DNA from 2 places in the Streptomyces sp. NBC_00322 genome. Region 1 is predicted to be linked to the other one. Evidence: riboswitches for the same ligand, from Rfam matches in the RefSeq annotation. Region 1 holds a riboswitch; the other holds the start of a gene.
What was found. A riboswitch is a leader RNA that binds a small molecule or an ion and turns the genes downstream of it on or off. The one in region 1 is predicted to bind glycine.
Positions count from the first base shown of each region.

Region 1 (15,668 bases):
TACCGCGCTTGAGGGCGGAGATGATGCCGGTGGAGACACCACCGATCACCCAGAGCACGACGGCGCCCGCGGCGAGCGAGAGGGTGACCGGCAGCCACTCGAGCAGCAGCGGCCAGACCTCCTGCTCGGTCTTGAACGAGTACCCGAAGCAAGGTGCGGCGCAATGCGTGACGTCGGCACCGTTGGCGTAGGTACGCCCGGCCACCAGGCCGATCACGAACTTCCCGAACTGGACCAGGATCGGGTCGTCCAGGCCCATCTTCTGCCGGATGCCCTCGATGGACGCGGGATCGGACTGTTTGCCGACGAAGTACAGCGCCGGGTCCGTCCCGATCATCTTGGGGAAGAGGAAGAAGATTCCGAAGGTCACCAGCGTGATGACCATCAGCATGACGACGACGGCGAAGATTCGCCTGATGAGATATGCAAGCACTGCGCTTGGCCCGACGGTGGCCCGGGAGCCCTCTCTTATGGAGAGGGCTCCGGGCCACCGTTCGCGGCCATCACCTGCCCTTCGTGCCTAGCGGGTGTGGCACTGAAACGTGAACTGACGGGGTTTTACTTGACGACGCCGAGCGAGGCGTAGTCGTAGCGGCCGTTGTAGGCGTCGGCCGTGTAGGCGTTGGTCAGTCGGCTGCTGCGCCAGGTGATCGTCTTGTCGTAGACGAAGGGCAGGTAGACAGCGGCCTCGGAGACCTTCTGGTTCATCTGCTTGTAGATCTCGCCGGCCTTGGTCGGGTCGGTCTCGGCGATGGCGTCGTCGAAGAGCTTGTTGACCGCGGGGTCGTTCAGCTCGGAGAAGTTGTTGTTACCGCTCTGCAGGATGAACCGGCCGTCGACCAGCGGCTGCGAGAAGCCCTGGCCGGTCGGGAAGTCCGCGCCCCAGCCCATGATGATGATGCCGTAGCCCTTGTCCTTGACGACCTTCGGCGAACCGATGATGCCGGACGTCTGGGCGCCGTCGAACTGGTCGACCTGGGCGTCGATACCGACCTGCTTCAGCGCGTTCTGCAGCGAGACGGCCGTGGCGACCTCGACCGGCTTGTTGTTGCGCACCGCGATGGTGGTCTTGAAGCCGTTCGGCTGGCCACAGGCCTTCAGCGAGGCCTTGGCCTTCTCGACGTTCGGCTTGCCGTCGTTCTTCAGAACCTCGTACGGGTCGTACGCGGGGTCCGAGCCCTTGATGCCCGCGGGGAGCATGTTCGGAGCGATGTCGCCACCGGCCTGCGGGCCACCACGCGCCGTCTGGAGCGACTTGTGGTCGGCGGCGTAGATGACCGCCTTGCGGCACTCGATGTTGTCGAACGGCTTGACCGTCTGCGGGAAGACCGCGTAGCGGATGAAGCCGGTCTGGCCGTTGTCCAGGTTGCCCTTGTGCTCGCGCAGGGCAGTGGTACGAGCGGCCTGGCCAATGCCCGTCGCGTTGATGTCGATGTCGAAGTCGCCCTTGAGCAGGCGCTTGTCCATGTCGTCCGCGTTGGTCATGAAGGTGACCGTGATCTTGTCCGGAAGCGCCTTGCGGATCGTGTCCGTGGACTGCTTCCAGTTGGTGTTGCGCGACAGCGTCATCGACTTGTTCGGCGCGTACGAGTCGATCTTGTACGGGCCGTTGGAGAAGGGCTTCAGGCCGTACTTGGCGGCGGTGTCCTTCTCCTTCTTCACCGGAGTGGCGGCCGGCATGGCCAGCATCTGCTCGAAGTCACCGTTCGGCTTCGGCAGCTTGAAGATGATGGTCTTCGCGTCCGGCGTCTCGATGGCCTTCAGGCCGAGCTTGTCGGCGGCCTTGTCCTTGTAGGGACCCTTGTACTCGGACTTCGGGTCGAGGACCTGCATCAGGTAGACCGGGCCGCCGGAGATGACGTCCTGGGCCCAGGTGCGCTCGATGCCGTACTTGATGTCCTGCGAGGTGACGGGCGAGCCGTCCTCCCACGTGACACCGTCCTTGAGGGTGTACTTGTAGGTCTTGCCGCCGTCCGAGACCTCGCCCTTGGCGGTCGCGAGGTCCGGGACGAGCTCGGTGCTCGCCTGGCCCGCCTCCGGCTTGAAGCTGACGAGCTGGCGGGTGTAGTAGCGGGCGAAGTCCCACATGAAGCCGTAGTAACCGCGCTGCGGGTCCCACGAGTCGGCGTCCTGCGTGCCGACGAACTTCAGCGTGCCGCCCTTCGTCGAGGACGCGTTGGCCACCTTGCCGATGCCGGCGTTGAAGCCGGCCGCCTTGCCGGCGCCGTCCTTGCTGTCGTCCTTGCCACCACATGCCGTGGCTGTCAGCAGGGCCGCGAGCACGACAGCCGTGCCTGCGGCAAGCCTGCGCTTCGACGTGCGATTGGTTGTCACGATGCTCGCAACCTCCGTAGTAGTCACGGCCCTAGAGGGCAGTGGTTCTTGAGTAATGCTCCTGACCACTTCGGCAGGGGCGGTGTGTCCGCAGGGACGGTGTGGGGGTCAGCGGGAACCCTTCGGATCCAGCGCATCTCGTACGCCGTCGCCGAAGAGATTGAAGGCCAACACGGTGACGAAGATCGCCAGGCCAGGGATGATCATGAACAGCGGATCGTCCTCGTAGGTGCGCACGGCCGTCGAGAGCATCTCGCCCCACGACGGGGTGGGCGGCTTGACGCCAACGCCGAGGAAGCTCAGCGCGGCTTCCGTCAGGACGTTGGTGGGGATCATCAGCGTCGTGTAGACGGTGATCGGTGCCACCAGGTTCGGCAGCAGTTCCCGGAAGAGGATGTACGTACGTCCCGCACCGAGGCTGCGGGCGGCTTCGACGTACTCCCGCTCACGCAGCGACAGCGTCTGCCCTCGGACGATCCGGCCGATGTAGGGCCAGCCGAAGAAGCCGATCACCAGCACGAGGACGGCGATCCGCAGACCCGAACCGGAGAAGCCCCAGAGTTCGTTCGGGACGACCGAGATCAGGGCGATGATGAAGAGCAGCTGCGGGAAGGCCAGCAGCAGGTCCATCACCCGGCTGATGGCTGCGTCGATCCAACCGCCGAAGTAACCGGCGATGACACCGAAGACCGTGCCCAGGGTGACCGCGACGAAGGCGGACAGGAAGGCTACGAGAAGCGAGATCCGCGCGCCGTAGACGATGCGGCTGAAGACGTCCCTGCCGTTGACCGGCTCGACTCCGAGCAGGAAGTCGGAATTGATGCCACCCCAGTCGCCGATCGGGGTGCCCAGCAGCGGGTCGATCGCGTCCTCGTGGAGTTCCTCGGGCGGGTGCCCGAGCCAGCTCACGATCAGTGGAGCGAATATCGCGACCACGATCAGGAGAAGCACCACGAAGCCGCCGACAAGTGCGACCTTGTCACGCTTCAACCGGATCCAGGCGATTTTCCAGGGCGAACGCCCCTCAATGGCCTTCTGCGGGACATCGGCGGCGACATCGACGGCCGCGGTCTCGGCCGCGCTCGTGTCGTGCAGTGGTGCCGTCATCGTGGTGGGGACCCTCCCGGCCGGTGGTGACCGACCCATGCCCGCCGCTGTAGCGGCTTCGTTCACATCAGCGGTGCGAATTGTGTGCGTGGTGCGAGGAACGCTTGAAGAAGCAGGTCGTACACAGGACCGAAGGGCCCTTGTTGCGGGAGTCTTCAACGCTGCTGCGATCACCCGCCAGCCCCCCCGGGGAATGTTTGCTCAAACGTGATGCGGCGAGGGGGTTTCCGTTATACGGACGGAGTCGCCGACTCAGCGGAACGGTAAATACCGCATATAGGGCGAAAGTTGACTGATGCACCACCATGCGGACAACGGCGCCTCATTCGAATACAAGGCACCCGAAGGCTCAAGCGGACACAATCCGGCCCTCAACACCGGTGCACAGCATGGAAATACGACCGACCGTGTCGCAAATGGGGCGAAATCGCCCTCGGCTCAGCGGCCGTGGGGCGGAGGGTAGCCGTAGCCGCCGCCGGCAGGTGCACCACCGTGAGCGTCACGGTCGTAGAAGGGGCGGGCATTGGCCCGCAGCCACATCGTCACCGGGTCGTACTCGTCGGACATCGCGACCGTGGAGAGGGGCAGCCCGTCCGGGACCGCGGCGATCGACTGCTGCATCATCGCCCGCACCGTGTCCACGGACTGCCTGCTCGTGTCGTACAGATCGAGCCCGATGGCGAGATACGGAGCACCGAGCGCGGGCTGCACCCAGGCGCGGCGCAGGGAGCGGACCGCGGGTGTGCGGTGGGCGTTCTGCGAGAGCAGGGCATAGAACTGCGGGATCTCGATGGCCGGTTCGGACAGCCGCAGGGGACCCGCGGGCATCCGGTCGAGGCCGGTGGCGATCCGGCGGAGATCGAGCCAGGGGATGCCCACGCCGCCGCCCGGGGCGTGTGGGTTGAGCCAGATACCCCAGCGCTCGGGATACAGGGCGCGGGCGATGTCCGGGCCGCTGATCACTTCGTGCGCGCGGTTCCAGCCCGAGGCGGAGAGCTCCTGGGCAGAGGTCACGCACGGCGCGTAGCCCACGCCGTCGACCTCCATGTTCCCGTACTGGGCGTCGGGCGCGCCGGCCTGGCCGTGCCAGAGCAGCATCCAGAGCCTGCTGCCCGACGGGTCGGCGACGGCCTGCAGCAGCGCCTCGTACGCGTCATAGCGTCCGGGTGTCACCTGGCGCAGCATGTGCTCGACCTGCCCCGCCGCCGCGGTGCCTGACGCACTCACCCTGGGTTCCGCCCCTCTTCGATCGACCGGTCCAGCTTAAACGGCAGTCCTGACACCGACTTGACGACTACGCGTGCTGTCGTTGGTAGAAGGGCCGCACGCGCTCAAGCATCCACTGTCCGACCGGGTCCTGCGCGACATCCAGAAGTACGAGATTGACGGGCCAGGGCACCTGTACCCGGCCCAGTGCCCGGCCGAGGGCGTCCATCGGGGCATTGCGTTCGGCGGCCTCCCAGGAGGAGACCTGGACACCGATGAAAAGGGCCGGCGGCTCGCCCTCTACGGAGGCGAGCGCACGCCGGGCGCTCAGTACGACACCGGAGGACTCGAACTCACCGGCCGCAGCGTCCAGGAAGTCCACCGGCTCCTCCTGCCAGTCCGGCTCGAAGAGCCGCACCCGGCCGCCACTCGCGGGGCCGTCCAGGGGCGTGCGGCCGACCCGGCACAGTTCGGCGACGGCGGGCGGGGGCAGCGGGGCGCCGACGGTGCCGCCCGGGTTGACGGCGATGCCCAGCTGCGGGGGCAGTCCGCGGGCGAACTCGCGGGCGGGGGCGACGGTGAAGGGCATATGGCTGCCGACGCAGGTCATGAACTGCTGCTCGGAGCTGAAGACCGGGACGTATGCGGCGCCCTCGATCTCCAACGTGGGCAGATCGAGATTCGGGCTGTCGTTGCTGCCGCCGTTGGGCAGCGGCACCCAGAGCTGACTGCGGCCGAGCACCTCGACGAGACGCCCTCCTGCGGAGGCGTTGCCGAGGGACGCGGCGAGCACCTCTTCGAGCTCGTTGGCCGGCCAGCCGCCGTAGGGATGCGGGTGAGCCTGCTCGGGTGTGTGCATGTGCGGTCCTTCTCCCCCGGGCGTCGTGCGGTCTGCGCGTCGACGATAACGCGGGGCGGTGGGCCTTTGCCCGGGGGCTCCGCCCTCCCCCTACGGCCTGGCGGCCGTGGGAGGTACCCCCCATCCCGTAACTGGGGGGCAGGCCCCCAGACCCCATATGCGACTTCGGCCGCATGTCCTCAAACGCCGGACGGGCTGATTGTGCGGCAGGGCCGCACAATCAGCCCCGTGGGGGTCCCCCCGGACGAAGTCTGGGGGAGTTTGAGGCGCGGCGGTCCGGGGGCAGCGCCCCCGGCTTACTGAAAGCCCACCCGCCCCAGCGCCCCCGCCGCATCGCGGTCGAGCAGGACCGCCGACGCGCAGCCCACCGGCAGCCGCCCCGCCTCCGCGTCCGCGATCAGGCGGCCCACCGCCCGCCGGTGCCGTGCGAAGGCGTATCCGGAGACTCCGCGGCCACGCTCACGCTGGCCCGCGCGGGCGGCTGCCGGACTCACGTCGAGCAGCAGCAGATGCAGTTCGCTCCCCCGGCGCCGCGCCTCGCGGGCCAGCCAGCGCCGCACCCAGGCCTGGGTGCCGCAGTCGTGCACGACGACGCTCTCGCCGGAGCGCAGCGCGCGCCGCAGCCCGGCGTAGTGGGCAAGACGTACGAGCGGGCGGTAGACGGCGTACGGCAGCAGGCGCGGCATGCGCGCGTCCCACTGGTCGCGGGTGTCCTGCGAGTCGATGCCGCGGCCGGTCGCCGCGCGCCGGATGAGCGTGGACTTTCCGCTGCCGGGCAGGCCGGAGACGACCACCACGTCACCGGTGGCGAAGACCAGGCTTCTCGGGCTGCGCCCGCAGCGGTCCCTCAGGTCACGCAGCACGGGCGCGGGCGCGCCGAGCAGTCGCCGGGCGGGCAGGGCCGACCGGGCCGGCACCCCCGCGGTCGTCGCGTAGGCCTCGGACCTCTGCAACGTCATCACCCTCCCCGATGTCGGGTCACCCACCCTTGCCCATGAAGTGTAAAGAAACGGTAATGCGGTACAACCGTTTTACAGCAAGGCCGGGCCCCCACTCCGCCGCGATGCGTGCAATGATGTGCGCGCCAACTGCATACAGGCCGCTTGAATCCACGCGGGAGAGTCCTGGCCACTGTGTGCGCCGGGCGCCGAAGGAGCAAGTCCCTCCCTTGAATCTCTCAGGCCCCGTACCGCGTGTGATGAGGCAGATCTGAAAAGCGAGCCGCTGTCGAGCGGCTCCACCCAAGGTGCAAGTCGCAACCACCTGTACGTACGGTTGCGACGAACCTCTCAGGTTCCGATGACAGATGGGGAGGATCGTCCTCATCGGCCTGCCCTGGGAGCCACATCTATGAGCAACGCCCCCCGTCTGACTGCCCTCGACGCCCTGCACCGGTCGCTCGGCGCGACCATGACCGACTTCGCGGGCTGGGACATGCCGCTCCGGTACGCCAGTGAGCGCGACGAGCACAACGCGGTCCGCACCAAGGCGGGACTCTTCGACCTCTCCCACATGGGCGAGATCACCGTCACCGGTCCCCGGGCCGCCGATCTGCTCGACTACGCGCTGGTCGGCAACATCGGCTCCGTCGGCGTCGGCCGCGCCCGCTACACGATGATCTGCCAGGAGGACGGCGGCATCGTCGACGACCTGATCGTGTACCGCCTCGGCGAGAGCGAGTACATGGTCGTCGCCAACGCGGGCAACGCGCAGATCGTCCTCGACGCGCTGGCCGAGCGCTCCCAGGGCTTCGACGCCGAGGTCCGCGACGACCGCGACGCGTACGCCCTGATCGCCGTCCAGGGCCCCGAGTCCCCCGGCATCCTGAAGTCGCTCACCGACGCCGACCTCGACGGCCTCAAGTACTACGCGGGCCTGCCCGGCACGGTCGCGGGCGTCCCCGCCCTGATCGCCCGCACCGGCTACACCGGCGAGGACGGCTTCGAGCTCTTCGTCGAGCCGCAGCACGCCGAGAAGCTCTGGCAGGCGCTGACCGAGGCCGGTGCCCCGGTCGGTCTGATCCCCTGCGGGCTCTCCTGCCGGGACACGCTGCGCCTGGAGGCGGGCATGCCGCTGTACGGGCATGAGCTGACGACCGCCCTGACCCCCTTCGACGCGGGTCTGGGCCGGGTCGTGAAGTTCGAGAAGACCACCAATGACGGCCGCTTCGTGGGCCGCGAGGCCCTGCAGGCCGCCGCCGAGCGCGCCGAGACCAGCCCGCCGCGCAAGCTCGTCGGTCTGATCGCCACGGGCCGCCGGGTCCCGCGCGCCGGGATGGCTGTTATTGCCGTGGGCGGAGCGGACGCCACGGTGATCGGCGAGGTCACCTCGGGCGCACCGTCGCCGACCCTGGGCAAGCCCATCGCCATCGCCTATGTGGACGCGGCGCACGCCGCGCCGGGCACCGAGGGCGTCGGCGTGGACATCCGCGGTACGCATGAGCCGTACGAGGTTGTCGCGCTGCCGTTCTACAAGCGCCAGAAGTGACCTTCAGCACCACACCTCCCGTTCACCAGCACTCCCCCGCGTACAGGAGAATTCAGGCCATGAGCAACCCCCAGCAGCTGCGCTACAGCAAGGAGCACGAGTGGCTGTCGGCCGCCGAGGACGGCGTGTCGACGGTCGGCATCACGGAGCACGCGGCCAACGCGCTCGGCGACGTGGTGTTCGTACAGCTCCCGGAGGTCGGTGACACGGTGACCGCGGGCGAGACCTGCGGCGAGCTGGAGTCGACCAAGTCCGTCAGCGACCTGTACTCCCCGGTCACCGGTGAGGTCGTCGCGGCCAACCAGGACGTCGTGGACGACCCGTCGCTGGTGAACTCCGCCCCCTTCGAGGGGGGCTGGCTGTTCAAGGTGCGCGTCGCGGACGAGCCGAAGGATCTGCTCTCCGCCGACGAGTACACCGAGTTCTCCGGCTGACCACGACCGTAGGGATCGCCTGATGTCGCTTCTCAACACCCCTCTCCACGAGCTGGACCCGGACGTCGCCGCCGCCGTCGACGCCGAGCTCCACCGCCAGCAGTCCACCCTCGAGATGATCGCCTCGGAGAACTTCGCTCCGGTCGCGGTCATGGAGGCCCAGGGCTCCGTCCTCACCAACAAGTACGCCGAGGGCTACCCGGGCCGCCGTTACTACGGCGGCTGCGAGCACGTCGATGTCGTCGAGCAGATCGCCATCGACCGCATCAAGGCCCTCTTCGGCGCCGAGCACGCCAACGTGCAGCCGCACTCGGGCGCCCAGGCGAACGCCGCCGCGATGTTCGCGCTGCTCAAGCCGGGCGACACGATCATGGGCCTGAACCTCGCCCACGGCGGTCACCTGACCCACGGCATGAAGATCAACTTCTCCGGCAAGCTGTACAACGTGGTCGCGTACCACGTCGACGAGCAGACCGGTCAGGTCGACATGGCCGAGGTCGAGCGGCTCGCCAAGGAGTCCAAGCCGAAGCTGATCGTGGCCGGCTGGTCCGCGTACCCGCGTCAGCTGGACTTCGCCGCCTTCCGCCGCATCGCGGACGAGGTCGGCGCGTATCTGATGGTCGACATGGCCCACTTCGCGGGTCTGGTCGCCGCCGGACTGCACCCCAACCCGGTGCCGCACGCGCATGTCGTCACCACCACCACGCACAAGACCCTCGGCGGTCCGCGCGGCGGTGTGATCCTGTCGACGCAGGAGCTCGCCAAGAAGATCAACTCCGCGGTGTTCCCGGGTCAGCAGGGCGGCCCGCTGGAGCACGTCATCGCGGCGAAGGCGGTCTCCTTCAAGGTCGCGGCCTCCGAGGACTTCAAGGAGCGCCAGCAGCGCACGCTGGACGGCGCCCGCATCCTCGCCGAGCGTCTGGTCCAGGACGACGTCAAGGAGTACGGCGTCTCCGTCCTGTCGGGCGGCACGGACGTGCACCTGGTCCTGGTCGACCTGCGCAACTCCGAGCTGGACGGCCAGCAGGCCGAGGACCGCCTCCACGAGGTGGGCATCACGGTCAACCGCAACGCCATTCCGAACGACCCGCGGCCTCCGATGGTCACCTCGGGTCTGCGGATCGGCACCCCGGCGCTGGCCACCCGCGGCTTCACGGACGAGGACTTCCACGAGGTCGCGGACATCATCGCCGAGGCGCTGAAGCCGTCGTACGACACCGAGGCGCTGAGCGCGCGGGTCTCGGCGCTCGCCGCGAAGCACCCGCTCTACCCCGGTCTGTAACAGCCCGGAGCAAAACAAATGGGGCACCACGCACACTGGTGTGAGCGTGGTGCCCCGCACCACATTCCGCTTTCTGCACCACCCCGGCAGACAACGGCGTCTACCAACCCCCGCTAGGAGTTCCCCGTGGCCATCTCGGTCTTCGACCTCTTCTCGATCGGCATCGGCCCGTCCAGCTCCCATACGGTCGGCCCGATGCGCGCCGCCCGTATGTTCGCGAAGCGGCTCGAGAACGAGGGTCTGCTGGCCCGCACCACCGCGATACGCGCGGAGCTCTTCGGCTCGCTCGGCGCGACCGGCCACGGCCACGGCACCCCCAAGGCCGTCCTGCTCGGCCTGGCGGGCAGCTCCCCGCGCACCGTCGACGTCGAGACCGCGGACGCCCAGGTCGAGGCCATCCGCACCAGCGGCCGGATCAGTCTGCTCGGCACGCACGAGATCGGCTTCGACTTCGACAAGGACCTGATCCTGCACCGCCGCAAGGCGCTGCCGTACCACGCCAACGGCATGACGATCTTCGCGTACGACGCCGCGGGCACGCTCGTCCTGGAGAAGACGTACTACTCGGTCGGCGGCGGCTTCGTGGTCGACGAGGACGCGGTGGGCGAGGACCGGATCGTCCTCGACGACACCGTGCTGAAGTACCCCTTCCGCACCGGCGACGAGCTGCTGCGGCTCGCCGGGGAGACCGGCCTGTCCATATCCGCCCTGATGCTGGAGAACGAGAAGGCCTGGCGCTCCGAGGAGGAGATCCGCGAGGGCCTGCTGGAGATCTGGCGGGTCATGCAGGCCTGTGTCTCGCGCGGCATGTCCCGCGAGGGCATCCTGCCCGGCGGCCTCAAGGTCCGCCGCCGCGCGGCCAACTCCGCCCGCCAGCTGCGCGCCGAGGGCGACCCGCTGGCCCGCGCCATGGAGTGGATCACGCTCTACGCCATGGCCGTGAACGAGGAGAACGCCGCCGGCGGCCGGGTCGTCACCGCCCCCACCAACGGCGCCGCGGGCATCATCCCGGCCGTGCTGCACTACTACATGAACTTCGTGCCCGGCGCCGACGAGGAGGGCGTGGTCCGCTTCCTGCTCTCCGCGGGTGCGATCGGCATGCTCTTCAAGGAGAACGCCTCCATCTCGGGCGCCGAGGTCGGCTGCCAGGGCGAGGTCGGCTCGGCCTGCTCGATGGCCGCGGGCGCGCTCGCCGAGGTGCTGGGCGGCACCCCCGAGCAGGTCGAGAACGCCGCCGAGATCGGGATGGAGCACAACCTCGGGCTGACCTGCGACCCGGTCGGCGGTCTGGTCCAGATCCCCTGCATCGAGCGCAACGGCATGGCGGCGGTGAAGGCCGTGACGGCGGCGAAGATGGCGATGCGCGGCGACGGCAGCCACAAGGTCTCGCTCGACAAGGTCATCAAGACGATGAAGGAGACCGGCGCGGACATGTCGGTGAAGTACAAGGAGACCGCGCGCGGCGGCCTCGCGGTGAACATCATCGAGTGCTGAGCCAAGGCCCCAGCCAGTCAAGGAAGTTCACATAAAATCACCCGCACGAGGGAGCTTTCCGAGCTCCGAACGTTTTTTCTCCTCCAGCCACCCAAAGCCCCCCACTAACGTCACAGACTGTTCACCCAGGCCGCCGGTGGCCGGTACGGGCTCGTCGCACCAAGGAGAAACAGCCATGGCCGAGGGGCTGACATCCAGGTCCTCCGACTTACGGGCCCCGCTTCCCGGTCCGTACGGACAGGTCTACCGCAGCCAGGAACGTACGGTCGTCGAACTGCACGGCGAGATCGACATCGCGGCGGCCACGCTCGTCGGGGCCTATCTGGATGTGGTCACAGCCGTCCGCGAGCACGACGTGGTGGTCGATCTGACGCACGTCGCGTTCTTCGACTGCTCCGGCCTCGCGCTGCTGTGCCGGGCACGGCGGCGCGTCGCCGAGAGCGGCGGGCGGCTGTGGGTGGTGTGCGACCAGCCCCCGGTGCTGCGGGTGTTCCGGGCGGGCGGGGTGCTGGACGTGTTCCGTACGGCGCCGACGCTGGAGGCGGCCCTGGCGGCCCAGGCCTGACCCCGGGTCCAGGACCGCCGGACCGGCTGGCGGAGGGTCAGGCCTTGTTCAGCGAGGCCCAGAACTCGTCGAAGGTCAGCTGACCGTCGCCGTTGGCGTCCTTCGACTTGATGACGGCCTCGGCGACCGGCTCGGTGACATGGAAGTCGCCCAGCTGCGCCATGACGCTCTTGTACTCGGCCGCCGTGATCTTGCCGTCGCCGTCCAGGTCGTAACGGTCGAACGCCTTGCGCGCCTCTTCGATGTCCACCACTGCTTCCGCCCCTTCTTGGTGCATTACTGACGAGGTCAGATTAACGGCCGGGTTGCGCCCTCAGGGCAGCGGCCAGGTATTACGGAGACCGGGTGTCAACGGTCCAGGAGGAGGAGAGGAACACGATGAGCGAGGCACTGGCGAGGATCCTGGCCGCGGCGGCGGCCGGGGAGTTCCCGCCCTCGGACGGCACCACCACCGTGATCGGGCAGCCGAACGCCCGGGACGCCGGGGTGATGGCCTTCACCGCGCACTCGGTGATCTTCACGGACGAGGATCCGGAGTGGATACGGGCCGAGCTCGCCGCCACCGACTCCGACCGGCTTGCCGCCGCGATGAACCCCTCGTTCCTGGCCGCGATGCTGGCCCGCACCGGCCGTTCGATGAACACCATCGACCTGGTCACGGTCGCCGGGGCGCTGCCCGGCAGGCCCGATCTCGAGCTGCGGGAGATCGAGGACCCCGATCATCCGCGTGTCGCACGAGCGTTGAAGTTCCGCGACGGCGTACGGGTCTGGGCCGCCGACGGCGGGGTTCTCGTCCTGGGCCGGGGCGTGGCCGGGCGCTGGGAGACCGCGATCGAGGTGGACGAGTCGGTGCGCGGGCAGGGCCTGGGACTCGCTCTGGCGCTCGCGGCCCGCCATCTGGTGCCGGACTCGGTGGTGTGGTCCCAGCAGTCGCCGGGGAACGCCCGCAGCGTGCGCACCTTCCAGGCGGCGGGCTTCCGGCCGGTGGGCTCGGAGGCGCTGTTCGTGGCCGGCTGACGGGTTAAGGGCTGACAGCTAACGGAAGATGCCCGTGTGGCCCAGCGAGTAGCGTCCCGGCTGCGGGTAGACCGCGAGGCCGTGCGGGCCCGCGCCCACCGGGATGCGGGCCAGTTGCCTGCCGGTCGCCGTGTCGAGCGCGTACACCTCTGCGTTGTAACGCCCCGACAGCCACAGCACTTTGCCGTCCGCCGAAACACCCCCCATGTCGGGACTTCCGCCGCCCGGCAGCGACCACTTCTTGGTCAGCCTGTTCTGCGCGAAGTCGAAGATGGAGATGGTCCCCTCACCACGGTTGGAGATGTACATCACCTTGGAGTCGCGGCCGATGTAGAGGCCGTGGGCTCCCCTGCCGGTGGGCAGCAGCGCGGGCGTCGTGAACTTCGCGCCGTCCAGCACCCACATGCCGTGCGCCATCATGTCGGCGATGTAGAAGGTCCTCCCGTCCGGGGAGAGCTTCACGTCCTGCGGCATCGCCCCCTGGAAGGGCAGCTTCTGCTGTCCTACGACCTCCATCTTCTCCGTGTCGACCTTCAGCAGCTCGCCGGAGAACTCGCAGGAGACGATGAAGTACCGTCCGTCGGCCGAGAAGTCCGCGTGGTTGACGCCGTAGCAGGACACCGGGGTGGTCTTGATCGGGTTCATGGTGTGGGGGTCGCTGAAGACGAGCCGGCGGTCCAGGGATGCCATGACGACGGCGTACTTGCCGTTGGGTGTGAAGTAGAGGTTGTACGGGTCGTGGACCTCGACCGGCTTGCCCGCGATGCCCGTTGCCGGGTCGATCGGGGTGAGCGTGTGGCCACGGTTGTTGTTGACCCACAGGGTCTTCAAGTCCCAGGACGGGACGACGTGCTGCGGCTGGGCGCCGACCTGGATCGTCTCGATGACCTTGTACGTCGCGGGGTCGATGACCGACACGGTGTTGGAGTTGGTGTTGGGGACGTACACCCGGGAGGGGAAGCCCCTGACGGCCGCTGAGAGCTGGTTCGGCCGGTCCGCGGAGTAGATGTCGCTCGGGTCGAGGACGGGCGGCATGCCGGGCAGCCCGGCCGGGGCGGCCCTCTCGGGCTCGGCGGGCAGCGCGGCGGCGTTGGTGCCGTGCGCCTGCGTCGTCCCGGTGGGTGAGCTGCAGCCCCCGAGGAGGGCGAGCAGGACGCCGGCGAGCAGTGCGGTGGTCCGCTTGGTGCGGCAAGTCGTCGGGTGCATCAGATCAGCAGCTCCGTGGTCTTCACCGCGCGCTGCGGCGGTCGATCAAGGTCACGGAAAAGCACAGTAGGCGCGAAATACACGAAAGATAACGATTGACCCAATTCGGGTCGGTCGCAGGTCACTGCCGATCGGCCACCATAGACACAAGTGGATCATTGAAACACTCGCCAAAGTGCATGTTCATGCATTATTTTCCAGGTGGGTGGCTGACCTCACCTACGATTCATTTTGCAGATGTCACGATTTGCCAGCTATGCCCGGTCAGGGCTTTTGGCGCCGCCGCCCCCCGTCTGCCATAGTCGGTGACACGACCCCCTTTTGACCCGGGCCAGGTCGTCGTAAGCCGCCATGGATACACCCCCCCAATCCATGGCGCCCAACAGAAGCCCCCGCTCAGGGGGCTTCTGTGTTTTCGCGTCAGCGGTCGGAGACGCGCATCTCGAACCAGGTGGTCTTGCCGCGCGGCAGCAGATCCACGCCCCACCGGTCGGAGAGCTTGTCGACGAGGAAGAGCCCGCGGCCGCTGGTGTCCATTTCCTGGACCGGCATCAGACAGGGCAGACCGCGCGAAGGATCGCGGACCTCGATCCTGATCCAGCCGCGGCGGCGCAGCATCCGTAGCCCGAAGACCCGGGCCCCGGTGTGGCGTACGGCGTTGCCGACGAGCTCGGAGACCAGTAAGACCGCATGCTCGGCGGTCTGTGCGGACAGCGCCCACTGACGCAGCACCACACACTGGGTCAACCGGCGTGCGGTGGCCGCGGATTCCGGGCGGGAGGGAAGCTTGACTTCCTCGTCCGTGGGGTTGCCGAACAACTCGAGCGCCTTGAGCGCCTGTTCGTCCTCGACGGCAGGTACCAACCGCGCCGCGGTAGCGCTGCCGCGCTGCCGCGGTTGCTCCACACCTTCGAGGCCCGCCATGCCCCCATCATGGCCGTAACAGGCGGCTTCCGGGGCCGTTCCAGGGGAATGGGGCCCCCGGAATCGGCCGTTCCGGGGGAAGCGGTTGGCATATGACTGTGGCCGCATGCCGACCCTCATACCTACCCTGAGCTGCGCTAACGCTACACGTACAAGTGATCACCAAGCGCAACGGGCCGATGTCTGCTTAAGGCTGCTTTAAGGCTCAGCTAAGCCACACACAGGGTTGACGCCGGACACATAGGTGTCCAACCGGCCTTGATTCAGAGGAACTTGGCCTTACCCGGGCCCTCCTCCACAAAGCTACGCATCCCGCGCTCGCGGTCCTCTGTCGCGAACAGGCCCGCGAACCAGTTGCGTTCGATGGCGAGCCCCGTCTCGATGTCCGTCTCCAGACCCGCGTCGATGGACTCCTTGGCGGCACGCAGCGCCAGCGCGGGCCCCTGTGCGAGCTTCGCGGCCCAGGCGTGCGCCTGCTCGTACACCTCGCCTGCCGGGACCACCCGGTCCACCAGACCGAGGGCGAGGGCCTCGTCGGCCTTGACCATCCGGCCGGTGAAAATCAGGTCCTTGGCCTTGGAGGGACCGATCAGCCGCGAGAGCCGCTGGGTACCGCCGGCGCCCGGGATCAGGCCGAGCAGGATCTCCGGCTGGCCGAGCTTCGCGTTGTCCGCGGCGATCCTGAAGTCGGCGCAGAGCGCCAGCTCGCAGCCGCCGCCCAGCGCATAGCCTGTGACGGCGGCGACGACGGGC
Region 1 is NZ_CP108019.1:2,907,246-2,922,913, forward strand. Features, by position in the region: gene OG905_RS12995 (ABC transporter permease) at 1-433, opposite strand, end outside; gene OG905_RS13000 (ABC transporter substrate-binding protein) at 559-2,334, opposite strand; gene OG905_RS13005 (ABC transporter permease) at 2,443-3,441, opposite strand; gene OG905_RS13010 (enhanced serine sensitivity protein SseB C-terminal domain-containing protein) at 3,880-4,668, opposite strand; gene OG905_RS13015 (enhanced serine sensitivity protein SseB) at 4,736-5,506, opposite strand; gene OG905_RS13020 (AAA family ATPase) at 5,803-6,465, opposite strand; glycine riboswitch at 6,611-6,708, shown strand; gene gcvT (glycine cleavage system aminomethyltransferase GcvT) at 6,857-7,993, shown strand; gene gcvH (glycine cleavage system protein GcvH) at 8,053-8,427, shown strand; gene glyA (serine hydroxymethyltransferase) at 8,450-9,709, shown strand; gene OG905_RS13040 (L-serine ammonia-lyase) at 9,836-11,203, shown strand; gene OG905_RS13045 (STAS domain-containing protein) at 11,379-11,768, shown strand; gene OG905_RS13050 (EF-hand domain-containing protein) at 11,806-12,021, opposite strand; gene OG905_RS13055 (GNAT family N-acetyltransferase) at 12,147-12,785, shown strand; gene OG905_RS13060 (YncE family protein) at 12,804-13,991, opposite strand; gene OG905_RS13065 (ATP-binding protein) at 14,412-15,035, opposite strand; gene OG905_RS13070 (enoyl-CoA hydratase/isomerase family protein) at 15,179-15,668, opposite strand, start outside.

Region 2 (15,668 bases), 4.6 Mb from region 1:
GTGCTGCCGGTCTTCCAGACCTGACCGAAGGCCTCCATCAGACCGAAACCGGCCTGACGGATCTCGTTGACCGTGTCCCAGTCGACCCCGCGCCCGGCCTCTTCCCACGGGGCCTCCGGCCCCGACTCGGCCTCGGTGCGCCCGGCGTCGGTGAGCGTGAACAGCTTCTTGCCGCCCGCGGTCTCGTTGGTGATCAGGCCTTCGTCCTCGAGCAACTGGAGCGTCGGGTAGACCGAGCCGGGGCTGGGCCGCCAGGCCCCTCCGCTGCGCTCGCCGATCTCCTGGATCATCTCGTAACCGTGCATCGGCCGGTCCTTGAGCAGCGCCAGGATCGAGGCACGCACATCTCCGCGCCGCGCCCTTCCCCGACCGCCGCCACGACCGCGTCCGCCCCCGAAAGGTCCACCGAACGGCGGCCCGAACGAGCCGAACGCCGCGCGCCGCCCCTCGAAGTCACCCCGACCCTGATGGCCGGGTCCGCAGTGCCCATGTCCCTGACCGTGTTCATGTCCCTGTCCATGTGAACGCATCGCTACGCTCCTTCCATCGTTGATCTGTCGCGATGCGTCAACGATATATCGGAATGTGTCGGCTGGCAACACCCAATCGGTCCAGCAACCTCGAATTGGCCTTGGCCTGCGGCTTCGTGGCACCTCTACGGTCGCGGGATGCGGATTCGAATCGTCGACGCCTTCACCGACCGTCCCTTCACCGGCAACCCCGCCGGAGTCCTCCTGCTGGACTCCGACCGGTTCCCCGAGGACTCCTGGCTTCGGCACGTGGCCAGGGAGGTGAACCACGCCGAGACCGCCTTCGCTCACCGGCTCCCAGCAGGCGGCGAGGCCGACTGGGCGCTGCGCTGGTTCACGCCGGCCACCGAGGTCGACATGTGCGGCCACGCCACGCTGGCGACGGCCCATGTGCTGCACACCACCGGCGCGGCCACGGGCAGGGTGCGCTTCGCGGCACGCTGCGGCATCCTGTCCGCCACCGCCGACCCGAGCGGCACGATCACGCTCGACTTCCCCACCGCGAGGCTCACGCAGCTCAAGATCCCGGACGGAGTCGCCGAGGCGCTCGGCGCCGACGTGCTCTCCGCGCACGACACGGGCCCGCACATCGGTGATCTGCTCGTCGAGCTGGCCGACGAGCAGGCCGTACGCTCACTGGCCCCGGACATCCGCGCCCTGGTCGACCACTCGGAGCGCGGCATCATCGCCACGGCGGCCGCCGCGGACCCGGAGAACGGCTATCACTTCGCCTCGCGCTGCTTCTTCCCGCGGGTCGGTATCGACGAGGACCCGGTGACCGGCAGCGCCCACACGGCACTCGCGCCGTTCTGGTCGGCCCGGCTGGGGCGCACCGAGCTGACCGGGCTGCAGGCCTCCGCGCGTACCGGCCTGGTCCGCACCTCCGTGCGCGGCGAGCGCACCCGGCTGACCGGCCACGCTGTCACCGTCATCGACGGCGAGCTGCTCTCCGCCCCCTGATCCGCGAGCGCACATACCGATGGGGCGTACGGATCTGCCGTACGCCCCATCCATGCACCCCGCTCACGGCGTGGGCAGCCACCCCACCTTGCCCGCCAGCAGCCCGTATCCGACGAAGGCCACGATGTCGAGCAGCGCATGCGCCGCCACCAGCGGCCCGACCCGCCCCCACCGCCGGTAGAGCAGCACGAACAGCACGCCCATCACCATGTTGCCGACGAACCCGCCGACGCCCTGGTAGAGGTGGTACGAGCCGCGCAGCACCGAGCTCGCCACCAGCGCGGCCATCGGGCTCCAGCCCAACTGCCCCAGCCTGCGGAGCAGATATCCGACGACGATCACTTCCTCCAGTACGGAATTCTGGATCGCCGAGAGAATCAGTACCGGGTACTTCCACCAGACGTCCGGCAGCGACTCGGGCACCACCGTGAGGTTGAACCCGAGGGCGCGCGTCGCCAGATAGAAGGCCAGCCCGGCGCCCCCGATCCCCGCCGCGACGAGTGCGCCGCGCCCGAGATCGCTCCATGGCCTGCTCCGGTCGAAGCCGATCGACCGCAGCCCGGCGCCCTCCCGGAACAGGAAATGCGCGACGAGCAGAACAGGCACCAGGGCCGTCGCGATGTCGAAGAGCTGCCAGGCGAGATCGAGCCACGGCCGTCCGGGGGCGAACGACCCGTTCAGCGTCGCCGCCTGCTGCTTCAGGCTGCCCGGTTTCGTCAGCGATCCGACAAAGCTGATCAGCGCCGACACCGCGCTCGCACCCAGTGAGAGCGCCAGCACGAGCAGTGTCTCGGACCGCAAGATCCTTCGCGACATGCCCTCTTGAGGAAGAGAATCAGCCACGCGTCCCGCCTCCGCCTGCACACCTGCCTCCAGTTGTGTAATCCCGCCTCATCCCCATCCTCGCCCCGCTAGGGTCTCGAATACAGGTGCGAAGATCGCGCGCGACAGGCCGGGGGACGAGCGTCATCGCGATGACGCGGTCCCCTTTTCCTTGCTCATCGTTCAAGGAGGGGCACCACCGCATGGGACGTCACAGCTTGCCCGACGGCGAGGCGAGGGACGGAGGCAGGTCCCGTCCACGCGTACGCAGGCGCACGATCGCGATCGCCACGATGCTCGTTCTCGCCGTGGCGGCGGGGACGGGCATCGCAGCACAGAGCGGTCTGCTGTCCTTCGCCACGTCGTGCGAGGACCCCGCGGTACGCCTGGACGTCGTCGCCTCGCCCGACATCGCGCCCGCCGTGCGCGAGGTCGCCGACCGCGCCCGGGAGAAGCGGATCAGATCCGACGGCCAGTGCATGGACGTACGCGTCACGGCGCGCGAGAACTACCAGGTCGCGCAGGAACTCGCCGCGGGCAGGGCCGAACCCGGCTACGAGGTGTGGCTGCCCGACTCCAGTGTCTGGGCCGAGCGCGCCAAGGCGCTCACGGAGAGAGTCCCGCTCACACCGGCCGGCAATGTCGCCGTCTCCCCCGTCGCCCTGGCCACGGTCCACTCGGCGGGCTCCGCCCTCGGCTGGCCCAGGAAGACGTACACCTGGGCGCAGCTGACGCAGGCCGCCACAGCGACGGACAGGGTGCGTCTCGGCTCCGCCGACCCGGACCGCAGCGCGACCGGGCTGCTGGCGCTCACCAGCGTCGCCCAGTCCGTGGGGAAGGCGGGCGGCCCGGATGCCGACACCGAGGTCGCCGCCACCGCCAAACTCCTGTCGCAGCGTGTCTCGGACGCGGACGCCAAGGTGGTGGGCACCCTGGCGCCCGGTAAATCCGGCAAGGGTGGCGGCGACCCCCTGAGCAACCAGGCCGTGTATCTCTCCGAGCAGGCCGCCTTCGCGTACAACTCAGCCACCCGCGACAGCGCACGCGACCTCGACCTCTTCTATCCCAAGGACGGCGCGCCCCAGCTCGACTATCCGTACAACCTGGTCGACGAGAGCCGGCTGAGCACCGACGAGGGCCGGGCCGCCACGCGCTTCATGGGGCTGCTGGGTGAGACGGAGGCCCGGCGGACCCTGACGGCGCACGGCTTCCGCGCTGCCGACGGCGAGGCCGAGGAATCGGTCGTAAGCACCGCCGGCGGCCGTGCGCCCCAGCCCTACGCCCCGTCGGCGGTCACGGCCCAGCCGCTGCCGACGGACGCCCTGCAGGAGACGCTGGGCACATGGACCATCACCGTGCAGAGCGCCCGTCTCACCACGGTTGTCGATGTCTCGGGATCCATGCAGCAGCCTGTGCCGGGCCGTGAACCGGAGAGCCGGCTCGATGTCACCAAGGCGTCCCTGCTGCAGGCACTACGCCAGTTCACACCGCAGGACGAGATCGGGCTGTGGGAGTTCGCGACCGGCCTCGACGGACCGAACGACTACCGCAAGCTCGTGCCGACGGCCCGGCTGGGTGCCCCCGTCAAGGGCGAGGGCACCCAGCGGGCCCGGCTCTCCAAGGCGTTCAAGGCGCTCGCTCCCGTCCCGGACGGCGCGACCGGTCTGTACGACACGACGCTCGCCGCCTACAAGGAAGCCCGGGCGACCTATGCGAAGGGCAAGTTCAACGCCCTCGTCCTGCTCACGGACGGCTCCAACCAGGACCGGTTCAGCATCTCCCGCAGCGAGCTGATCTCCCGGCTGAAAGAGCTCACCGACCCCGATCGTCCGGTGCCCCTGATCGCGATCGCGGTCGGCCCCGACGCCGATCAGGCGGAGGTCGACGAGATCGCCAAGGCGACGGGCGGCGCCGGATACCAGGTGAGCGATCCCGCGGAGATCCAGGGCGTGATCCTGAAGGCGATCATGGCGGTCGGGCAGACGGGGCGGACCGCGGCTCAGGAGTGAGTCCCGCCCAGGAGTCGGCTCGCCGGGGGAGGTGGACCGCCCAGGAGTGAGGCGCCCGCGCAGGATGGGGACCCGCTCAGGATGGGGACCCGCTCAGGAGCGGGATCCGGGGAAGCCGACCGGCCAGGTGTGCACCGGCTCGCCCAGGTGCATCAACTCGCAGTAGCGACGGGTGGTGGCCGCGAGTGCGGCCTCCCGTCCGAGACCGGCCTCCAGCGCGCGGTGATAGGTGTCTGCCTGCCAGGTGGCCCCGTTCACGCGCCTCTTGCACCGCTCCTCGATGACGCCGAGATAGAAGTCGCGGTCGGCGGGCTCGACGTTCCACGCGTCGAGTCCCGCTGCGGCGAGCGGCAGCAGTTCGTCCCGTACGAGCTTGACGGCCGGCACCGTGGTGATGCCGCCCGCCCGGCCCGGGCGCGGCCACCGGAGTTCCGCGTCGATGCCGTGGCGGCACGCGGTGTCGAAATTCTCGGCCGCGGCGGAGAAGGGCAGTTTGCTCCACACCGGCCTGGCCTCTTCGGCGAGCGCGCGCACCAGCCCGTAGTAGAAGGCGACATTGGCGATCACGTCGGTGACCGTGGGCCCGGCCGGGAGCACGCGGTTCTCGACCCGCAGATGGGGTACGCCGTCGACGACCGCGTACACCGGGCGGTTCCAGCGGTAGACGGTTCCGTTGTGCAGCACGAGCTCCTGGAGCCTGGGGACCCCGCCTTCTTCGAGCACCCGCAGCGGGTCCTCCTCCTCGTCGCAGATCGGCAGCAGGGCGGGAAAGTAGCGCAGGTTCTCCTCGAAGAGGTCGTACGCCGAGCTCACCCAGCGCTCGCCGAACCAGGTCCGCGGCCTGACCCCCTGCGCCTGCAGTTCGGGCGGTCGGGTGTCGGTGGCCTGCTGGAAAAGGGGCGGCCGCGACTCGCGCCACAGTTCCCTGCCGAACAGGAAGGGGGAGTTGGCGCCGACGGCGACCTGGACGGCGGCCACCGCCTGCGCGGCGTTCCACACATCCGCGAATCTCGCGGGCGTCACCTGGAGGTGCAGCTGCACGGACGTACAGGCGGCTTCGGGCGCTATGGACGCCGAGGTGCAGGTCAGCCGCTCCACGCCTTCGATGTCGAGCGCGAATTCCTCGCCGCGGGCCGCGACGATCTGGTCGTTGAGGAGCGTGTACCGGTCGACGTCCGAGAGGTTCGCGGAAACCAGGTCGTCCTGGGCGAGCGTCGGAAGAATTCCGATCATGACGATCCCCGAGCCAAGTTCTACGGCCTTTCGGTGGGCGTATCCGAGGCCGGTGCGCAACTCCTCTGCCAGCTGGTCGAGAACCCGCCCGCTCAGCCTGTGCGGAACAATATTTACTTCCAGGTTGAACATTCCGAGCTCGGTCTGGAAATCCTGGCTTGCGATACGCTCGAGCACTTCCGCATTCATCATCCGTGGCAGCCCGTCGGAACCCGCGAGATTGAGCTCGATCTCAAGACCCATGAGATTCTTGGGCCGGTCGAACCTCTTCTCGGCCAGCAGCCTCCCCAGTCCCGCGAGGCACTGCTGCAACTTCCTCCGGTACCTTTGCCGATCGGACAGGTGGAACCCGCCTGCCACGACCTTCTCCCCCATCGAAGCGTCCCTCCTCGAGTGGGCACCACGCAGCACCAGCCGATCACGTCACGGTCGATAATGCCCACACTGACTGATCCATAACGCCCCATGGACGGTCCGCTGCCAGTAGGGTGTGCGAAGTGGCCGAGCGGCACATTCCCTCGGCATGATGCAGTTCGCAGTTTCCGCTGCCCGATGCCTGGTGAAAAACACCGACAGGTTTCAGCCTACCGTGCCGACAGTAAAGCCCCAGGCCGTGAACCTGCTCGCTCAAGGAATCGGCAGATACTTCGCAACAAATAGACCTGATTCCGCCTTGCCGGAAATACGCAGGAGCGCTAGCAGAAACATGGCGAGAACACGTGTCGTATAAACTTCGCGAACGAGGCAGAGAGTTGGCGCCCGGTGGGGTTTCCGGCCCCCTCTGACCCCGCCACGCTGACAGTGCCGTCCGCACCTGCCCCTGCACAAACGTGTCTCCGAAGTGAGAGGCGACCCACCATGCCGCTGCATGTCCCCCCGGCCCCCGCGCCTGCCCTCCGCAGCGTCCTCGCGGCTCTCGGTTCCCCGACCGCCGTCCGCGAGGCCCGCACACCCGCTCTGAGGTCCGTCCAGGGATCTTTGAGCCCCGAACTGCCGCTTCCCGTCCATGTGCTGGATCAGATCGTCCCGAGCAGCAGTGCCCCCTACACCCGCCTCACGGGCTGGCGCTTCCTCATCCGCAGCGGCGAACGCGCTGTGGCCGCGGCGGAGACGATGCTCACCCCAGACGGCTGGACCTTCTCGCATTTCTTCGAAGGCCCCTATCTGAGCTCCACCGAACGGGCGCTGCGGCAGGCCGAGTCGATGAGGACCCACTTCCAGCCGCGGCTGCTCTCCATCCCCGAGCTCTACATGCTGACCCTCTGGCTGCACGGCGACACCGACGCCGACGCCGGGACCGGCACACCCCGCCCCACCGACGTACTGGTACCGCTGGCTCCGGCGCCTCCGGGCATCACCGCGCACCGGCCGCACCAGGTCTCCGATCTGCTCCCGGTCATGACCCTGCGCCTCACTCCGGCCCCGCTGCTCGGCTCCCCCGCATGACCGCCGCGGTCTGAGGAGCGCCCCCAGGCGGCCCCTGCTCACACCCACTTCGCGCCCCGTGACCGTCCGGTCGCGGGGCGCATTTCTGCCCCGGGTGGACTAGCCCATACCGGCCCCCCCGAACCACCCGAAAGGACAATGCAGTTGAGCTGAACCGTCCGCCCGGGTGACACGTCATTAACCAGTAAGAAGAGCTGCCGCGAAATCCCTGCGGATTGACGCCCGTGGGGCAACACTGGGATCGGACCGAGAGATACGGGGGGCGGCCATGAACTCCTCATCGAGCCGCAGGACAGTCACATTCGACACAACGCAGCGAAAGAACCCAGCCATGTGCCAGCACCAGCCAGCCTGCCCGACATCCGACTCAGCCGACCGGGAAGCCGCGCGTCTCGTGGCGCACCACCCGGAGCAGGGCTGGAGCCTGCTGTGCAACGGCATCCTGCTCTTCGAGGACACCGGCGAGCTGCTGCCGGACGGGCAGATCATCGCGCCGCACCGGCAGGTGATGACGGCCGCCTAGAGCCGTCCGTACGGCGACGAAAGTCGTCCGTTACGACGAGGGGCCGGCACGGAGACTGACCTCCGCACCGGCCCTGACGCATGCGCGCCGCCTGTCTGGCCCCGTCTGCCGGTCGCCGTCCGTCAGTTCTCGTACTCGTCCATCGGCGGGCAGGAGCAGACGAGGTTACGGTCGCCGAACGCACCGTCGATCCGGCGCACCGGCGGCCAGTACTTGTCCGCGGCGCTCACCCCGGCCGGGAAGACCGCCTCCTCACGGCTGTAGGCGTGCTCCCACTCTCCGCCGAGCGCGGCCGCGGTGTGCGGGGCGTTGCTGAGCGGGTTGTCCTGCGCGGGCCACTCGCCCGAGGCGACCTTCTCGATCTCGCCCCGGATCGCGATCATGGTGTCGCAGAAGCGGTCGATCTCGGTCAGGTCCTCACTCTCGGTGGGCTCGATCATCAGCGTGCCGGCCACCGGGAAGGACATCGTCGGCGCGTGGAAGCCGTAGTCGATCAGCCGCTTGGCGATGTCGTCGACACTGACACCGGTCGACTTCGACAGCGGCCGCAGGTCCACGATGCACTCGTGGGCGACGAGGCCCGCCGGGCCCGTGTAGAGCACCGGGTAGTGCGGCTCCAGGCGCTTGGCGATGTAGTTGGCCGCGAGCACGGCGACCTGCGTCGCGCGCTTGAGGCCCTCGCCGCCCATGAGCCGTACGTACGCCCAGGAGATGGGCAGGATGCCCGCCGAGCCCCAGGGAGCGGCCGAGATCGGACCCACACCCGTCTCGGGTCCCGCGGTCGGCTGGAGCGGATGGTTGGGGAGGTACGGTGCGAGGTGCGCGCGCACACCCACCGGACCCACGCCCGGACCGCCGCCGCCGTGCGGGATGCAGAAGGTCTTGTGCAGGTTGAGGTGCGAGACGTCGCCGCCGAACTTGCCCGGCTTGGCGAGACCCACCAGCGCGTTGAGGTTCGCGCCGTCGACGTACACCTGGCCGCCGGCCTCGTGGACCTGGGCGCAGATGTCGGCCACGTGCTCCTCGAACACGCCGTGCGTGGACGGGTAGGTGATCATCAGGACCGAGAGCTCGTCGCGGTACTGCTCGATCTTGGCGCGCAGGTCCTCGATGTGCACCTCGCCGTCGTCGGCGGTCTTCACCACGACGACCTTCATGCCCGCCATCACCGCGCTGGCGGCGTTGGTGCCGTGCGCGGAGGAGGGGATCAGGCAGATGGTGCGCTGCTCGTCGCCGTTGGCGCGGTGGTACGCGCGCACGGCCAGCAGGCCCGCGAGCTCGCCCTGCGAACCGGCGTTGGGCTGGATGGAGACCGCGTCGTACCCGGTGACCTCGGCGAGGCGCTCCTCCAGCTCATGGATGAGCGTGAGGTATCCGGCGACCTGCTCGACGGGGGCGAAGGGGTGGATCTGCCCGAACTCCGGCCAGGTGACCGGCTCCATCTCCGTGGTCGCGTTCAGCTTCATGGTGCAGGAGCCGAGCGGGATCATGCCGCGGTCCAGCGCGTAGTCCCGGTCCGCGAGCTTGCGCAGGTAGCGCAGCATCGCCGTCTCGGAACGGTGCTGGTGGAAGACCGGGTGCGTGAGGTAGTCGTCCGTCCGCAGCAGCGACTGCGGCAGAGCGTCCTCGGTCGCCGCGTCCAGCGCCTCGATGTCGCCCTCGATGCCGAAGGCGGCCCAGACCACGTTCAGCTCCGTGCGTCCCGTGGTCTCGTCGCAGGAGATGGAGACGGTGTCGGCGTCGACGAGGTGGAGGTTGACACCGCCCTCGCGTGCGGCGGCGAGCACGTCGGCGGCCTTGCCGGGCACCCGCGCGGTGAGCGTGTCGAAGTACGAGCCGTGCACGACCTCGACGCCACCGGCCCGCAGGCCCTCGGCGAGCAGCGTCGCGAAGCGGTGGGTGCGCTGCGCGATCGACCGCAGTCCCTGGGGGCCGTGGTAGACCGCGTACATCCCGGCCATGACGGCGAGCAGCACCTGGGCGGTGCAGATGTTGCTGGTGGCCTTCTCGCGGCGGATGTGCTGCTCACGGGTCTGCAGCGCGAGGCGATAGGCCTTGTTCCCGTCCGCGTCGACGGAGACGCCGACGAGCCGGCCGGGCAGGCTGCGCGCGAACTTCTCGCGGACGGCCATGTAGCCGGCGTGCGGTCCGCCGAAGCCCATCGGCACGCCGAACCGCTGCGTCGTGCCGACCGCGATGTCGGCGCCAAGCTCGCCGGGCGAGGTGAGCACGGTCAGCGCCAGCAGATCGGCGGCGACGGTGACGATCGCGCCGAGCTCGTGCGCCTGCTCGATGACGGGCTTGAGGTCACGGACGGCACCGGAGGCGCCCGGGTACTGGAGCAGTACGCCGAAGACGCCGCGCTCGGCGATCTCGGCAGGGATGCCCTCGCTCAGGTCGGCGGTGACGACCTCGACACCGGTCGGCTCTGCGCGGGTCTCGATCACCGCGAGGGTCTGCGGCAGGGCGTCGGCGTCGACCAGGAAGACGCCGTTCTTGACCTTGCCCACGCGGCGGGCGAGCGACATGGCCTCGGCCGCGGCGGTGGCCTCGTCGAGCAGCGACGCGCCCGACGTGGGCAGGCCGGTCAGATCGGCGACCATCGTCTGGAAGTTGAGCAGCGCCTCGAGGCGGCCCTGGGAGATCTCCGGCTGGTAGGGCGTGTACGCCGTGTACCAGGCAGGGTTCTCCATGACATTGCGCAGGATGACCGGCGGCGTGAAGGTGCCGTAGTAGCCGAGGCCGATCATCGGCGCCAGCACCTGATTGCGGTCGGCCAGCGTGCGCAGCTCGGCGAGGACATCGGCCTCGGTGCGCGCGCCCGGGAGATTCAGCGCCTCCGCGCTCTTGATCACATCGGGCACCGCGGCGGCGGTCAGCTCGTCCAGCGAGCCGTACCCCACCTGCGCCAGCATCTTGGCCTGGGCCTCGGCGTCGGGCCCGATGTGGCGCTGTTCGAAGGGGATGCCCTGCTCCAGCTGGGAGAGCGGAATGCGGTTGGCGGTCATTTAGGAGGCCTCCTGGTCTGACACGACCGGCGAGGGGCATCGCGGCGCGGATGCCCGGACGGCCTCCCCCTCTGTCATCTCAACCTGAGAGCTTCACCGGCGCGCACGCAGGCGCGCCGGCTTTCACCGTCGGTGAGAGCGGACGCCGTCCGACGCCCGCCCTGCTTTCCAGAGTGACCTCGTCCGTGCGGTACAGGGGCCTGAGAGATTCCGGGGAGGATTTGCTCCTTCGGCGCCGCCGGTGTGTCACCGGTGGACTCTCCCGCACGGGGTCAGCAGCCGTCTGCCAGCGTACCAGCGCGGTCTCGCTCCGATCGCTCAAGTGGCCGACAGTCACGATGTGCACTTTTGTAGTATTTAAACAGCAGTTGCGACCTATTGGAGGGACCGTGCAGACCGACATCGATCCGCGCAGCCTGATCGGCCGCAAGGCGTTCGACCGCAACGGCACCAAGATCGGGACTGTGGACGAGGTATATCTCGACGATGCGACCGGCGTGCCCGAGTGGGCTGCTGTGCGCACCGGCCTCTTCGGCAGGGACGCTTTCGTCCCGCTGGAGCCCAGCAAGGTGGTCGACGACACCCTGCACGTCCCGTACGAACGCTCGCTGATCAAGGACGCGCCGGACTTCGGTGTCGGCCGTCATCTCTCCCCGGAGCAGGAACTGCAGCTCTACCACCACTACGGCCTCGATCTGTCCGAGGCCCCTGAGACGCCCACGCCGTCGGCGGACACCTCCTTCGGCCGCGTCGCGGGCCAGGAGGACTGACCCGCGCCCTGCTCCTTCTCGGGCAGCGGCACCAGCGGCAGGGGGTCGGAGGGCTCGAGATCGGGGTCGTCGACACGGAAGGTACGGACGCGTCCCGGCGGCGACCCCGGCTCCTCGAACCGCACGGTGACCCGTCCGACGCCGCTGCCCTGCACCCAGCCCGCCCCGTACTGGGCATGCCGTACGTCGTGCCCGGCCGCCCAGCGCCGCTCCGCATGCGCCACGGGCTCCGCGACGCCCGCCCCATCCGACTCGTCGCCGTCGCCCTCCGCCTCCGCTGACCCCTCGTGCGCCGATCCGGCATGATCGTCCGCGGCAGCCTGTTCCTCGGCAGCAGCCTGGGCGAAGAGGTCTTCCTGGGTGTAGTCGGTGAGCCCGGTGACGCCCACGCCGAGCAGCCGTACCCCGCCCGTGGTGTCCACGGCCTCCAGGAGCCGCCCGGCGGCCTCCCGCACCACCGAGGGATCGTCGGTCGGCCCGCGCAGCGTCTCGGAGCGCGTGAGCGTCGAGAAGTCGTATCGCCGCACCTTCAGCACGATGGTCCGCCCGGAGTGCCCTGAGGCCCGCAGCCTCTGCACACACCGGTCGGCGAGCCGCTCCACCTCGATCCGAACCCGCACCCGGTCGTGCAGATCCACATCGAAGGTGTCCTCGACCGATACCGACTTCGTGTCCCGCTCGGCCACCACAGGCCGGTCGTCGTACCCCATGGCCATCCGGAACAGCGAGGTGCCGTGCGCCCTGCCCAGGAGCCGTACGAGCTCGTCCTCGCCCGCCTCAGCGAGCTCGGCGACGGTCGTCATACCAGCCCGGCGCAGATGCTCCCCCGTCGCAGGTCCAACCCCGGGCAGCGTCCGCACGGACATCGGTCCCAGCAGCTCACGTTCCGTACCCGGCTCTATGAGCAACAGACCGTCGGGTTTCGCCTGCTCGGAGGCGATTTTGGCCAGCATCTTGGATCCGGCGAGCCCGACGGACCCGGTGAGACCCGTGACCGCGCGGATCTCCCCACGCAGCCGCTCCCCCCTCTCCCTGGCGGACGTGGAGTCGTCAGCGACCCCGCCCGCCTCCAGGTCCACGAACGCCTCGTCCAGGCTCAGCGGCTCCACCAGCGGCGAGAGCCTGCCCAGCAGCTCCATCACCTGCTCGCTGACCGTGCGGTAGAGCGAGAAGCGCGGCACGAGATACGCGGCGTTGGGCGCCAGCCGTCTCGCCTGCGCCATCGGCATCGCGGAGTGGACCCCGAAGCGCCGTGCCTCGTACGAGGCGGTGGCGACGACCCCGCGCGGCCCGAGCCCGCCGACCACGACGGGCTTTCCGCGCAGACTCGGCTTCGCCGCCTGCTCGGCGGCGGCGAAGAAGGCATCCATATCCAGATGCAGAATCGTCGGCGCGGATCTCACAACTCCGATGCTGCCCTACGCCACTGACAATGGCCCCGGCAGAGCGTGGTCCGTACGCCGCGCCGGCTCAGACGGCCCGGTCGCGTCTGCGTCTGGCCAGCTCGTCCGCGGGGTTGTTGCCGACCAGCGTCTCGCCCGTGTCGATCCGCTCGCCGTGGAGCTGCGACAGCGCCGCCTCGACATCACGCCAGACCACGCCGACGGCGATCCCGAAGATCCCCTGGCCGCCCTGGAGCAGATCCACGACCTCGTCCGGCGACGAGCATTCGTAGACGGTGGCACCGTCGCTCATCAGCGTCATGCGCTCCAGGTCCGAGACGCCGCGCGCCCGCAGATGCTGTACCGCGGTGCGGATGTTCTGCAGCGCTACGCCGGTGTCCAGGAAACGCTTGACGATCTTGAGTACAACCACATCGCGGAAGCTGTAGAGCCGCTGCGTGCCCGATCCGTACGCCGACCGCACGCTGGGCTCGACCAGCCCCGTGCGCGCCCAGTAGTCGAGCTGGCGGTAGGTGATACCCGCCGCCGCACACGCGGTCGGACCGCGGTAACCGATCGTCTCCCTGGCCTCGGCCGCACTTTCGTGAAGCGGATGCAGCCCGCCCTCCCCCAGACTCCGTCCGGGGACGCCCCCAGCCGTACCGTCGCCGCTGCTTCTCACGCCGACCTCCGTCCTTGACCTGCCGACTCGACGGTAGGCAGTCACCAGGGGTGCGTCAACGATCGCCACGCCGAGTGATAATCACCCTGAGAGTGGTTTCTCGTGCCCGTATTCGGGGAAAGGCTACTCGAATGCGCTGACGCCGACCGTTCGGACGGTCACTGGCTGTTGGTGCCGAAGTCCTCGGGCGAGATCTGATCGAGGAACTCGCGGAACTTCTCCACCTCGTCCTCCTGCTCGTCCGGGATGGCAATTCCCGCGTCGTCGAGGACCCCGTCGCTGCCGTAGATCGGCGTACCCGTACGCAGGGCCAGCGCTATGGCGTCGGACGGCCTGGCGCTCACCTCGACGCCACTGGCGAAGACCAGCTCCGCGTAGAAGACCCCTTCGCGCAGGTCAGTGATGCGCACCTCGGTGAGCTCCTGGCCCACCGCCTCCAGCACATCCTTGAAGAGGTCATGCGTCAGCGGCCTCGCCGGAGCCATGCCCTGCTGGGCAAAGGCAATGGCGGTGGCCTCCCCGGGACCGATCCAGATGGGGAGGTACCGGTCGCCTCCCACTTCACGCAGGAGCACGATCGGTTGGTTCGAGGGCATTTCGACCCGGACACCCACAACGTCGAGCTCGTTCACACAGCAACCCTAGGACGTGCCCGACCGGTTTGGGTAGTCGGGCTCTCCCATGATCAGTGCAGCCGGACCCCGAGAGCCGTCTGTACCAGGGCCGCATGCAGCCGCACGGACAGGGCAGCGAGCTCTTTCGTGGTCGCCTCGGCGTGCGCCCTGGTCTGCGGATTACGGTGCCGCCGCAAGGGTGCAACGACCTGCTCGACCAGGCTCGCCTCACGGTCCGCGGCGGCTTTCATCGCCCGCAGATGCCGCGGCTCCAGCCCGAATCTCCCCAGGTCCGCGACCAGCTTGGCCACTGTCACCGACTCGGCGTCGTAAGCGCCGTCCTCGTCCTGCGCCAGCAGGCCGTACGACTCCCACTCGGCCAGGTCCGCCTCGCTCACATCAGCGGCCGCGAGGAGCTCGGAACGGCCCACCCGTGCGGCAGTCGGCCGGTCGGCGCCGGCTTCCCACGGGCCGTCGAGCAGCTCCCGCTGCGGGCCCTGCGAGGGCAGCTGAAGCTGCTCACCGCGGCCCAGGGCGTCGAGATGCTCACGGATGACCTTCAGCGGAAGATAGTGATCCCGCTGCATCCGCAGCACCTGCGCCAGCCGCTCCACGTCCTCGGAAGTGAACTTGCGGTACCCGGACGGTGTCCGCCGCGGCTCGACCAGCCCTTCGGACTCCAAAAAACGGATCTTGGAGATGGTCACTTCGGGAAACTCGTCGCGCAGCCGACTGAGCACCGTACCGATGCTCATCAGCCTCTCGCCCGCGGTGGCGGTGCCGTGCCCGGCACCGCCCGTCGGTGTTCGCAGCATGTACCTTCCTGGGGGTCCCCCCGGACGGAGTCTGGGGGAGGGTTACACGCCCCGCTGGCTCGCGTAGAAGACCAGCCGGTACTTGCCGATCTGGACCTCGTCACCGTTCGACAGGACGGCGGAGTCGATCCGCTCGCGGTTGACGTACGTGCCGTTGAGGCTGCCGACGTCCGCGACGCTGAAGCGGCCGTCCGGTCCCCGGCGGAACTCCACGTGACGCCGCGAGACGGTCACGTCGTCGAGGAAGATGTCGCTCTGCGGGTGACGGCCGGCCGTGGTCAGCTCGCCGTCCAGCAAGAAGCGGCTTCCGGAGTTCGGACCGCGGCGCACCACCAGGAGCGCCGAGCCGAGCGGCAGCGCGTCGACGGCGGCCTGGGCCTCGGGAGACAGAGACGGAATCTGTGTCTGCCCCGTCACCTCCGAGTCGTACGCCTCAAGGCCGGAGATGGAGATCGTCGAGGTCGTCTCCGAAGCACGCTCGGCGGGCGCCCCGCCACGCAGCGGCGCACCGCAGTTGGAGCAAAACCGGCTGGCCTCGGCATTGCGGTGCCCGCACCTCGTACAAACCAAGGCCGACATGGACGGATCCTCCTGCCGCGGCTGCCCCGCGTGGGGATTGGTTGAATACGGGTCCGGAGCAAACCCTCCACCCGTACTTGAGGTTGATGGTTCCCCGAAACCTATGCGGCCGGAACCGGCAGGGTCAACAGACGACGCGCCCTGACCGCCCGAAATGTCACCGCCCGGACCAGCGACCTCATCCCGGAAGAGCGGCCGCTCAGCGCCCTGCTCCTCACTCTGGCCATGGCGCGGCGCGCGATGCCGGGCGTTGCCACCGTCCTCGCGTGCGCTCTTGCCGAACAACTTCCCAAAC
Region 2 is NZ_CP108019.1:7,462,486-7,478,153, reverse strand. Features, by position in the region: gene OG905_RS34155 (PadR family transcriptional regulator) at 1-530, opposite strand, end outside; gene OG905_RS34150 (PhzF family phenazine biosynthesis protein) at 669-1,490, shown strand; gene OG905_RS34145 (CPBP family intramembrane glutamic endopeptidase) at 1,554-2,354, opposite strand; gene OG905_RS34140 (substrate-binding domain-containing protein) at 2,516-4,321, shown strand; gene OG905_RS34135 (glutamate-cysteine ligase family protein) at 4,415-5,929, opposite strand; gene OG905_RS34130 (hypothetical protein) at 6,413-7,000, shown strand; gene OG905_RS34125 (DUF5999 family protein) at 7,332-7,523, shown strand; gene gcvP (aminomethyl-transferring glycine dehydrogenase) at 7,646-10,531, opposite strand; glycine riboswitch at 10,710-10,806, opposite strand; gene OG905_RS34115 (PRC-barrel domain-containing protein) at 10,921-11,301, shown strand; gene OG905_RS34110 (DNA polymerase IV) at 11,214-12,704, opposite strand; gene OG905_RS34105 (MerR family transcriptional regulator) at 12,772-13,365, opposite strand; gene OG905_RS34100 (bifunctional nuclease family protein) at 13,524-13,997, opposite strand; gene ftsR (transcriptional regulator FtsR) at 14,051-14,794, opposite strand; gene OG905_RS34090 (FHA domain-containing protein) at 14,837-15,668, opposite strand, start outside.
Region 2: another riboswitch for glycine. It lies ahead of gcvP (aminomethyl-transferring glycine dehydrogenase); the one in region 1 lies ahead of gcvT (glycine cleavage system aminomethyltransferase GcvT).